One region of the Eleftheria terrae genome, then DNA from elsewhere that is predicted to be linked to it. Evidence: predicted binding sites of a transcription regulator. Region 1 holds the regulator's gene; the other holds the start of a gene.
What was found. Region 1 encodes FNR, which switches genes on or off when oxygen is low (the NO sensors DNR and NnrR bind a similar motif). Its sites were predicted from a motif close to TTGATNNNNATCAA; they were not measured.

Region 1 (5,159 bases):
CAGAGTCGGACAGGTTGGCGCCCGGAGCGATGCCGATGCCGCCGACCTGCGCAGCGAGGGCGTCAGAAATGTAGTCGCCGTTCAGGTTCAGCGTGGCAATCACCGAGTATTCGGCCGGACGCAGCAGGATCTGCTGCAGGAAGGCGTCGGCGATGGCGTCCTTGACCACGATTTCCTTGCCGGTCTTCGGGTTCTTGAACTTGCACCATGGGCCGCCGTCGATCAGCTCGGCGCCGAACTCCTTCTGGGCCAGGGCGTAGCCCCAGTCACGGAAGCCACCTTCGGTGAACTTCATGATGTTGCCCTTGTGCACCAGCGTGACGGACGGCTTGTCGTTGTCGATGGCGTACTGGATGGCCTTGCGCACCAAGCGTTCGGTGCCTTCGCGCGAGACCGGCTTGATGCCGATGCCCGAGCTTTCCGGGAAGCGGATCTTCTTGACGCCGAATTCCTTGATCAGGAAGTCGATCAGCTTCTTCGCCTTGTCGCTTTCGGCTTCGTATTCGATGCCGGCGTAGATGTCTTCCGAGTTCTCGCGGAAGATCACCATGTCGGTCTTGTGCGGCTCCTTCACCGGCGACGGCACGCCCTTGAAGTAGCGCACCGGACGCAGGCAGACATACAGGTCGAGTTCCTGGCGCAGCGCCACGTTCAGCGAACGGATGCCGCCGCCCACCGGGGTGGTGAGGGGGCCCTTGATGGAGACGACGTAGTCCTTGAGGACCTGCAGCGTCTCTTCAGGCAGCCAGACGTCGGGGCCGTAGACCTTGGTCGACTTCTCGCCCGCGTAGATCTCCATCCAGTGGATCTTGCGCTTGCCGCCATAGGACTTCGCCACAGCGGCGTCCACCACCTTGATCATCACGGGCGTGATGTCGAAACCGGTGCCGTCCCCCTCGATGTACGGAATGATCGGTTGGTCGGGAACGTTGAGCGAGAAGTCCTGATTGACGGTGATCTTCTGCCCACCCTCGGGCACCTTGATGTGCTGGTACATGTGAGAAAGCTCCGCGCGAACGGGTTAGAGAAATCTTGTGTGACCGGCGATTCTAAGGCAGCACAGCTGTCAGCGGACTTGCACAACCTTGCTTATGGAGCGGTGGCCGGCCGGCGCCAGCGCTGCGGGCTCAAGCGCAGAACGCGGCGAGCGGCCGCCCCGAAAACAGCCCGTGGCCCAGGGCCCAGACCGAGGTGGCCGCCAGCGCCGCGCCGCCAGCACGGATGGCCCAGCCACCGGACCGCGCAGCCGGCGACGCGGCCCGCCAGCGACGCCACAGCACGGGTCCCAGGTGAAGGCCCGCGCCCGAGCCGGCTGCAAAGGCCAGCATGACCGCCCCGCCCTGCCAGGGATCGGAGGCCAGCGCCGCCACCATCAAGGCCGAGTACAGCAGCCCGCAAGGCAGCAGCGCCCACAAGAGGCCGGCCAGCGCCGGCCAGTGACGGGTGTCGAGGCCCAGGGTGGCGTGCCGCAGGCGCTGCCACACCTGCTGCGCCAGGCGGTCCAGCCAGCCGGGCTGCCGGCCCAGCCACAGCAGGTTGAGCCCGAGCAGCACGACGGCAACGTGGAACATGGCCCAGAAGGGGCGCAGCACGGCGAGTTCAGACGCGCCCCATTGCAGGGCACGCGCTGACGATGCGGTCAGCGCACCGAACAGCGTGTAGCCCGCCAGCCGGCCGAGCTGGAAGGAGGTCAGGCGCGAAGCGGTGCAACCCAGGCCACCGCTGGCGGCGCCGCACATGGCGATGCAGTGGGGGCTGCCGGCCAGGCCCATCAGGAGGCCGGTGGCGATGAGAGCGGTCTGCATGGCGGCGCCCGGCGACTCAAATGATGCGAGAGAAGCGCTCGCGGCTGCGGTCGGCCTGCAGGTAGCGGTCGAACACCATGGCAATGCCCCGCACGAAATACCAGCCGGTGGCGGTCACCCGCAGGCCGTCCGGCTCAAGGGTCACCAGGCCTTGCTCGACCAGCGGCATCAGCGCCTCCAGCTCGGCAGCGAAGTAGCGGCGGAAGTCGACCAGATAGGACAGCTCGATGGACTCGAACACCACATGTCCCTGGCACATCAGCGCCATGATGACCGCACGCCGCACCAGGTCGTCACGCTGCAGCGCAAGCCCGCGCACGACCGGAAACTGCCCCTGCCGCAGGCTGTCGTAGTACTCGTCCAGCGTCTTGGCGTTCTGGCTGTAGGTGGCGCCGACCCGGCCGATGGCCGACACGCCGAGGCCGATGAGATCGCAGTCCGGCTGCGTGCTGTAGCCCTGGAAGTTGCGGTGCAGCCGCCCCTGGCGCTTGGCGGCGGCCAGGCCATCGCCGTGCAGCGCGAAATGGTCCATGCCGATGTAGGCGTAACCGGCCGCCAGGAAGGTGGAGATCGCGGCCGCCAGCATGCCTACCTTCTCCGGCGGGGCCGGCAGATCGGCGCTGGCGATGCGGCGTTGCGGCTTGAAGCGTTGCGGCAAGTGGGCGTAGGCGTACAGCGCGATGCGGTCGGGCCGCAATTGCGCCACTTGCTGCAGGGTGCGGGCGAAGGACGCAGCGGTCTGCCGCGGCAGGCCATAGATCAGGTCGACATTGATCGATTCGAAACCGATCTCGCGCGCCGCGGCCATCAGGGCCACCACGCTGTCATGCGGCTGCACCCGGTGCACGGCCTTTTGCACGTCGGGATCGAAGTCCTGCACGCCAAAGCTCAGCCGGGTGAAGCCGAGCCGGGCCAGGTGGGCCAGGCGGGCGGGCGTGACGGTTCGCGGGTCGACCTCGATCGAGTATTCGCCACCAGGCGCGAAGCGGAAGGCGGAACGCAGGCTGTTCATCAGCCGCTCCAGTTCCTCGTCGCTGAGGAAGGTGGGGCTGCCGCCGCCGAAGTGCAACTGCGACACCGTCTGCTCACGGCCGAGCACGGCGGCGTGCAGGGCGATTTCCCGGTCGAGGGCGTCCAGGTATTCGGCCGCGCGCTCGTGGTGGCGAGTGATGACCTTGTTGCAGGCGCAGTAGTAGCACACCGACTCGCAGAAGGGCACATGCACATAAATTGACAGCGGTGCGTGCGCTCCGCCAGCGGCACCCACGCCGCCGCTGCGCTGCTCCAATGCCTGGCGGTACTGCAGCGGCGTGAAGGCTTCGACGAAGCGGTCGGCGGTCGGATAAGAGGTGTAGCGAGGACCGGCAACGTCAAAACGAGCCAGCATCTCGGCCGAGAGGGGGGCGGCAGCGGTATCCATGCCAGCCACTGTGCCGAAAGCCGTTGCCCCGGGCCTTGATCTGGCTCAAGCGGCGGTGGCAGCCACCCAGGAACAATCGGCACATTGCTTGAGGACCATCATGCTGCTCGACAAATCCGTCTCCCCCGGCGCCCCTGCCACCCCCGACGCCCGGTCCGCCGGCCCCGCTTCCCGCAGCACCGCCGACACCGGCGGCAGCTGCAACGGCCGGCCAGCGCCCGCCGGTGGCCAACCCCCGTCGCGCAGCGTGACCAAGCTGCACGAACTGAAGGTGGCCTGCTCGAGCTGTAACCTGCGCGAGCTCTGCCTGCCGGTCGGCCTCACCCGCCCGGAACTGGACCGGCTTGACACGCTGATCGCCAGCCGGCGCAGCGTCAAGCGCGGTGATGCGCTATTCCGTGCAGGCGACCCCTTCCAGTCGCTGTTCGCGGTGCGTACCGGCTTTTTCAAGACCACCGTGTCGTCCGAGGACGGCCGGGACCAAGTCACCGGCTTCCAGATGGCGGGCGAGCTGCTTGGCCTGGAAGCCATCAGCCATGACCGCCACACCTGCGACGCCATTGCGCTGGAGGACTCGCAGGTCTGCCTGATTCCCTACTCCCAGCTGGAAACGCTGTCGCGCGAGTTCACCGAGCTGCAGCACTCCTTCCACAAGATCATGAGCCGGGAGATCGTGCGCGACCACGGCGTGATGCTGCTGCTGGGCAGCATGCGAGCCGAGGAGCGCCTGGCGGCCTTCCTGCTGAACCTCACACAGCGGCTGGAAGCGCGCGGCTTCTCGCCTTCCCAGCTGGTGCTGCGCATGACGCGCGAGGAGATCGGCAGCTACCTGGGCCTGAAGCTGGAGACGGTCAGCCGCACCTTCTCGAAGTTCCAGGACGACGGCGTGCTGGAAGTCAAGCAGCGCCACATCCGCATCCTGAAGCTGGAAGGCCTGCGGGCCCTGCTGAGCCACAGCGGGCCCTGCTGAGGGCGGCTGCAGCACCCGCCGCAGGCGGCGGGCGGCTTCCCGGGCCGGGCCGGCACGCCCGGCTGGCGACAGGACGCGGGCGCCCTGCTCTGCCATTTCCTCCGCCACGGCCTTGGCCACTACTCCCTTGGCCACTCCCTCGGCCATTTCCTCGGCCTCCTCCCCGCCTCTCTACCCTCGCTTCGGCCATCCATTTCCGCGGCCACCGCGCCTCGCGCCATGCAAAGCGCGGCCGCTGCGCCCGCGTGGGCCGCGCGGGGTGCGGCGCGGGTCAACGACCCGGGGGGCGTGGGCAGGCGGCCGGACGGCCGTCCAGCGGCAGGGGGCAGCGGTTCACCTCGAACGGTGAGCGCGACAACAGGCAGGTGAGCGCACTCGACAAGGCCGCCGCGCCCCAAAACACGAAAAAGGCCACGGTGTAGATGGCCGAGCGCGAGAGCTCGATGGGGCCGTCGCCGAACCAGTGCAGGTCCTGCGGGTCGACCATCGCGAACACCAGCATTTCAATGCCGCCGGCGACCAGGAAGGCGGGCCAGGCGATCCACATCCAGCGCTGTTTCATCGGGCCGCTCCTTGCTGGCTGGCTCAGGGTTGCGGTGCCGCTACCGGCGTGGCCGCATGGTTGCGGGCCTGCAGTGCGGGGCGCAGGCCCTCGGGCACCGCTTCATGCGAGGCCGGGCCGCCGGCCGAGGACCGCAGCGTCTGGTTGATCTCGATGCCACGGCGGTAGTAGTCCTCGGCCAGCACCGGGTCCGGCCGCTGCGCCGCGATGACGAAGGTGGCCACACCGGCCACCACCACGGCGGCCGGGCCACCGACCACCAGCCACATCATCGGCTCGCGCCACCAGCCGGCCCGCGGGGCAGTGCTTGTTGTCGAACTCATGCGTATCCTCCTCGGCGCACGCTCAGCGCGGCACCAGAAACGTTGACTTTTCCTCGACCGTGCGGGCGGCTTGCGCCGC
Region 2 (5,159 bases), 690 kb from region 1:
AGAGCCACGGCCTGTGGCACCCGCAGGAAGGCGTGGTCAACGGCCACTACTCGCCCACCGAGAGCGAGCGCATCCGCAAGGTGAGCCAGCTGCGTACCGGCGTCTCCAAGGTGGTGGAGGACCCCCGCTACACGCCTGACGCCGGCCGCAAGCTGGTGGTGGCCGACCTCATCACCGGCTGGGGCGTGGCCGAGTCGGTGCGGCACTACTACCGCCTGTACGGCGGCAAGCTGGCCGGCAAGCGCGTCATCGTGCAAGGCTGGGGCAATGTCGGCTCGGCCGCGGCCTACTACCTGGCGCAGGCCGGCGCCCGCATCGTCGGCATCCTGGACCGCGACGGCGGCCTGCTGCAGGCCGAGGGCTGGAGCTTCGAGCAGGTGCGCGAGTTCTTCCTGAACAAGCAAGGCAACCGCCTGGCCGCCGACGGCCTGCTGCCGCCGGAGGAACTGCAGCGCCGCGCCTGGAGCGCCGGTGCCGAGATCTTCCTGCCCTGCGCCGCCTCGCGCCTGGTGACGCGCGAGCAGCTGGACCAGCTGGTGGCCGCTGGCCTGGAGCTGGTGTCCAGCGGCGCCAACGTGCCGTTCGCCGACCGCGAGATCTTCTACGGCCCCACCTACGAGCATGCCGACAGCCGCGTCGCCGTGATTCCCGACTTCATTGCCAACTGCGGCATGGCGCGTGCTTTCGCTTATTTGATGCAGGGCGAGGCGGACATCTCCGACGCTGCGATCTTCGAGGACGTGTCGGTGACCATCGCCCGCGCGCTGGAGCGCTGCCATGGCCGCTCCGCCGCCCGCACCGGCATCGCCCGCACCGCCTTCGAGCTGACGCTCGCCCAGCTTGTTTAACCGCCCCGCACCAGGAGCCCTACCATGACCGATCTGTTTGAGAACCCGATGGGGCTGATGGGATTCGAGTTTGTCGAATTCTCGTCGCCCACCCCCAATGTGTTGGAGCCCCTGTTCGAGATGATGGGCTTCACGCTGGTGGCCCGCCACCGCTCGAAGAACGTCCTGCTGTACCGCCAGGGCGAGATCAACTTCATCGTCAACAACGAGCCCAAGAGCGTCGCGGCCTACTTCGCGGCCGAGCATGGCCCGGCGGCCTGCGGCATGGCCTTCCGCGTCAAGGATGCGCACAAGGCCTATGCCCGCGCGCTGGAGCTGGGCGCACAGCCGGTGGACATCCCCACCGGCCCGATGGAGCTGCGCCTGCCCGCCATCAAGGGCATCGGCGGCGCGCCGCTGTACCTGATCGACCGCTTCGAGGAAGGCAAGTCGATCTATGACATCGACTTCGAGTTCATCGAGGGCGTCGACCGCCACCCGCAGGGCGCCGGCCTGAAGCTCATCGACCACCTGACGCACAACGTCTACCGCGGCCGCATGGCCTACTGGGCGGCCTTCTACGAGCGGCTGTTCAACTTCCGCGAGATCCGCTACTTCGACATCAAGGGCGAGTACACCGGCCTGACCTCCAAGGCCATGACGGCGCCGGATGGCAAGATCCGCATTCCGCTGAACGAGGAATCGTCCAAGGGCTCCGGCCAGATCGAGGAGTTCCTGATGCAATTCAGCGGCGAGGGCATCCAGCACGTCGCGCTGCTGACCGACGACCTGGTGGCCACCTGGGACAAGCTCAAGCAGTCCGGCATGCCCTTCATGACCGCCCCGCCCGCCACCTACTACGAGATGCTGGAAGGCCGCCTGCCCAACCACGGCGAGCCGACCCAGGAGCTGCAGGCCCGTGGCATCCTGCTCGACGGTGCCACCGGCCCCGAGGGCCGGCGCCTGCTGCTGCAGATCTTCTCGAACACAGTGCTCGGCCCGGTGTTCTTCGAGTTCATCCAGCGCAAGGGCGACGACGGCTTCGGCGAAGGCAACTTCAAGGCCTTGTTCGAGTCGATCGAGCGCGACCAGGTGCGCCGGGGCGTCATCAAGACGGCTTGAGCCGGCTGCCATCGCTCACCCAAACAAGGGCGGCTCGGCCGCCCTTTGCGCTATCGGTCCGTGGCCGAGAAGCGCAGCTGCAGCGCCAGGCGGCGGCTGGCGGCGTTGCACTCCCGCCAGGCCGCCAATGGAGCCGGGGCGTGCGCGCGCCTTCGCGCACCTGGATCGATCGGGTCGTCCCGGGCGGGAGCAGCAGCGTCAGGCGTTCGGCCATCTGCAGCCGCAGTCGGCAGCCACAGTGCGCGGAGGTGGCCGGCCGGTTGCTCCCGGCCGCGGTCCGCCTGCCACGGCTGCGACGGCGGCAGGCGCCGGCGGGGCCTCGACAGCGGTGCAAGCTGGCGTCCGGCGGCCCAGGTGCCTGCGGCACGCGCCCGCCATGGTCGGAGGCGTTCCGACATGGAAGCGAAGGCAGCGGCATGGCCGGGCCGGCTGCCGGTGGACAACGAAGCCGGCAATCATCAACACCCGGTGAGCCGCTGACACCCTGGGGTGACCAAGCAGGTCGCTCTTCAGCGGAGTTCCGCCTTCACTGAAAGCTGAGCACCTCGCCCTGCGGGTTGTACGCCAGGAGTCCGTCCACCGCCCCGGTGTTCACCGCCTCGACCATGCGGCGCAAGGCGCGCTCCACCTCCTCATCCGCCGGCGACTGGCCGCCCCGGCCAGCCAGCGCAGCCACGAACACCACCTGCCACGGCGGGCCGGCCTGCCGGCTTTCCTCCACCAGCGCGGCGAAGCTGTGCAGGCCCTCGGCCGGCTTGTCCACGCACATCAGCGGCGTCAGTGCACCGCCTTCGCCCGCTTCATAGCGCGCACGCTGCTCGGCGGAGGCACCTGCCGGCAACTCCGAGCCGGCGAAGACAAACAGCAGGCGCTGCGGTTCCGCCTGGGCCCGGGCGGCTTCCAGCAGGGCCTGGAACAAATGGGACGGCACGGTGGTGTTTCCTCGGGGCTGTATCGATGCTGCCGAGCTTCGCCCGGCGGCCTTCGTGCCGCCTTGATGCAGCGCAAGGCCCCGGCAGGCGGCCCCGCATGCGGAATGGCGCGCAATCCGTCACACTGATGCCCTGGGCGAACCAGGAGGCGAGCCCGCCGGGCAGCGCGCATCAGGTACAAGCGACCGTACACGGCCCGGGCGCACTCACCGCCGCGGTCCGCGGTTTCAGGGGCGACGCATGCAACTGCTCGACGAAGAGATCCTGAACGCCAGCGCACTGGTGGTGGACGCCAACCCCACCTCGCGCAGCATCCTGGCCGGCATGCTGAGGGACTTCGGTATCTCGCGTGTCGTGCAGACGAGCCGGGCCATGGAGGCGCGCAAGGCGCTGGAGTTCCGGCACTTCGACATCGTGCTGTGCGAATACCACTTCCCCGGCGAGCCGATGACCGGGCAGGACTTGCTGGACGACCTGCGGCTGGCCCACCTGCTGCCGCTGTCCACCGTGGTCGTGATGATCTCCAGCGAGGCCGGCTACGCCCATGTGGCGGAGGCCGCCGAGGCCGCGCTCGATGCCTACCTCATCAAGCCCCATACCGAGCAGGCCTTGCGCGAGCGCCTGGTGCAGGCCCGCCAGCGCAAGCGTTCGCTGCGCGACATCATCGTTCAGGTCGAGGACGGGCGATTCCTGCCCGCTGCCGAGCTGTGCCAGGCCCGTTTCGAGACGCACGGCCCGAACTGGGTGCATGCTGCCCGCATCGGCGCGGAGCTCTGGCTGCGGCTGGGCAAGCCCCATGCGGCACAGAAGATGTTCGAAGCCATCCTGAAAGTGCGCGCCCTGCCCTGGGCCCGGCTCGGGGTGGCCCGCACCCAATACGAGGCCGGTGGTGCGCTGCAGGCCAGGCGCACCCTGGAAAGCCTGCTGGGCGAGCAGCCGGGCTATGCCGACGCCTACGACGTCATGGGCCGCGTGCTGCTCGACCAGGGCGAGCCGGACCAGGCCATGGCCGCCCTGCGCCGCGCCTGCGACCTCACCCCCGGTTCGGTGGCCCGGCTGGTCAAGCTCGGCCTGCTGGCCTTCTACTACGGCAGCGCCAAGGAAGCGACCGAGGCGCTGCAGAAGGCCAGCCGGCTGGGGCTGCAATCCAAGGTCTTCGACCTGCAGGGGCTGGTGCTGCTGGGCACCCTGCAATTCGACGCTGCCGACGCCCGGGGCCTGGCGCGCTCGCGCGAGAGCATGTCCCAGGCCCGCGAGGGCGCGCCCCACAGCGCGCGGTTGCGCCGCTTCGAGGCCGTGCTGGAGGTGTTCGGCCAATTGCTGCAACGCCGGGTGGCCGATGCGGTGGCGAGCGTGCGGCGCCTGCTCGACGAGGTGACGGCCCCGGACTTCGAATTCGAAGCGGCCTGCAACCTGTTGATGGTGCTGTCGCGGCTGGACCTGCAGGAAGTGCGGCTGGAGGACCTGCCGCACCACGTCGACATCCTCGGGCGGCGCTTTGCTGTCTCACGCACCACGGCCGAACTGCTGGGGCGAGCGGTGCACAAGCGCCCCGAGCTGCAGCCGCTGCTGCAGGCCGCCTACACCGCGATCAGCGGCGCGGCGGAGGAAGCCGTGTCCCACACGCTGGAGGGCTCGCCGCGCCAGGCGGTGCAGGTCTTGCTCGCGCATGCGCAGCGCACGCTCAATGCCAAGCTCATCGACCTGGCCGGCCACACCATCGAGCGGCACCGCCACGAGATCGAAGAGGTCGAGCCGCTGGCCGCCGAGGTGCAGGCCCTGCATGACCGCTACCGCAGCTACGGCACCCAGGTGCACCTGACACGGGCGGAAGATCCCCGCACGATGGCTTCCGCCGCCCGCAGCCGCTGACCCGGCTGCCGCTGACTTGGCCGCTGACCGGGCCGCGGGGACCCGGCCTCACAGCATGGTGCGGACCTCGGCCGCGATCTCGTAGGAGCGCAGCCGGGCGGCGGTGTCGAAGAACTGCGAGGTGATCATCAGCTCGTCCGCCTCGGTCTGCTCGATGAAGGCGCGCAGCTGCCGGCGCACCGTTTCGGGCGCGCCCACCGCGGAACAGGACAGCACCTGCGCGAGCAGCGCCTGGGCCTGCGCGTCCAGCCCGCTGGCATAGCCGGCCACCGGCGGCGGCAGCGGTGTCGGCCGGCCGCTGCGCAGGTTGACGAAGGCCTGCTGCAGCGACGTCGCGTGCCAGGCGGCTTCCTCGTCGGTGTCGGCCGCGAACACGTTGAAGCCGAGCATCACATGCGGCCGGGCC

Region 2: the regulator FNR is predicted to act here: its motif matches at 2,944-2,957, upstream of N7L95_RS03090 (ribonucleotide reductase subunit alpha).

The regions. Positions count from the first base shown of each region.
Region 1 covers NZ_CP106951.1:5,409,566-5,414,724, reverse strand. Annotated here, with positions in the region: gene icd (NADP-dependent isocitrate dehydrogenase) at 1-997, opposite strand, end outside; gene N7L95_RS24280 (sulfite exporter TauE/SafE family protein) at 1,128-1,805, opposite strand; gene hemN (oxygen-independent coproporphyrinogen III oxidase) at 1,822-3,225, opposite strand; gene fnr (fumarate/nitrate reduction transcriptional regulator Fnr) at 3,329-4,195, shown strand; gene N7L95_RS24265 (hypothetical protein) at 4,467-4,757, opposite strand; gene N7L95_RS24260 (FixH family protein) at 4,781-5,080, opposite strand; gene ccoG (cytochrome c oxidase accessory protein CcoG) at 5,103-5,159, opposite strand, start outside.
Region 2 covers NZ_CP106951.1:641,937-647,095, forward strand. Annotated here, with positions in the region: gene N7L95_RS03080 (Glu/Leu/Phe/Val dehydrogenase dimerization domain-containing protein) at 1-848, shown strand, start outside; gene hppD (4-hydroxyphenylpyruvate dioxygenase) at 873-1,949, shown strand; gene N7L95_RS03090 (ribonucleotide reductase subunit alpha) at 2,476-2,880, opposite strand; gene N7L95_RS03095 (response regulator) at 3,122-4,753, shown strand; gene N7L95_RS03100 (LLM class flavin-dependent oxidoreductase) at 4,802-5,159, opposite strand, start outside.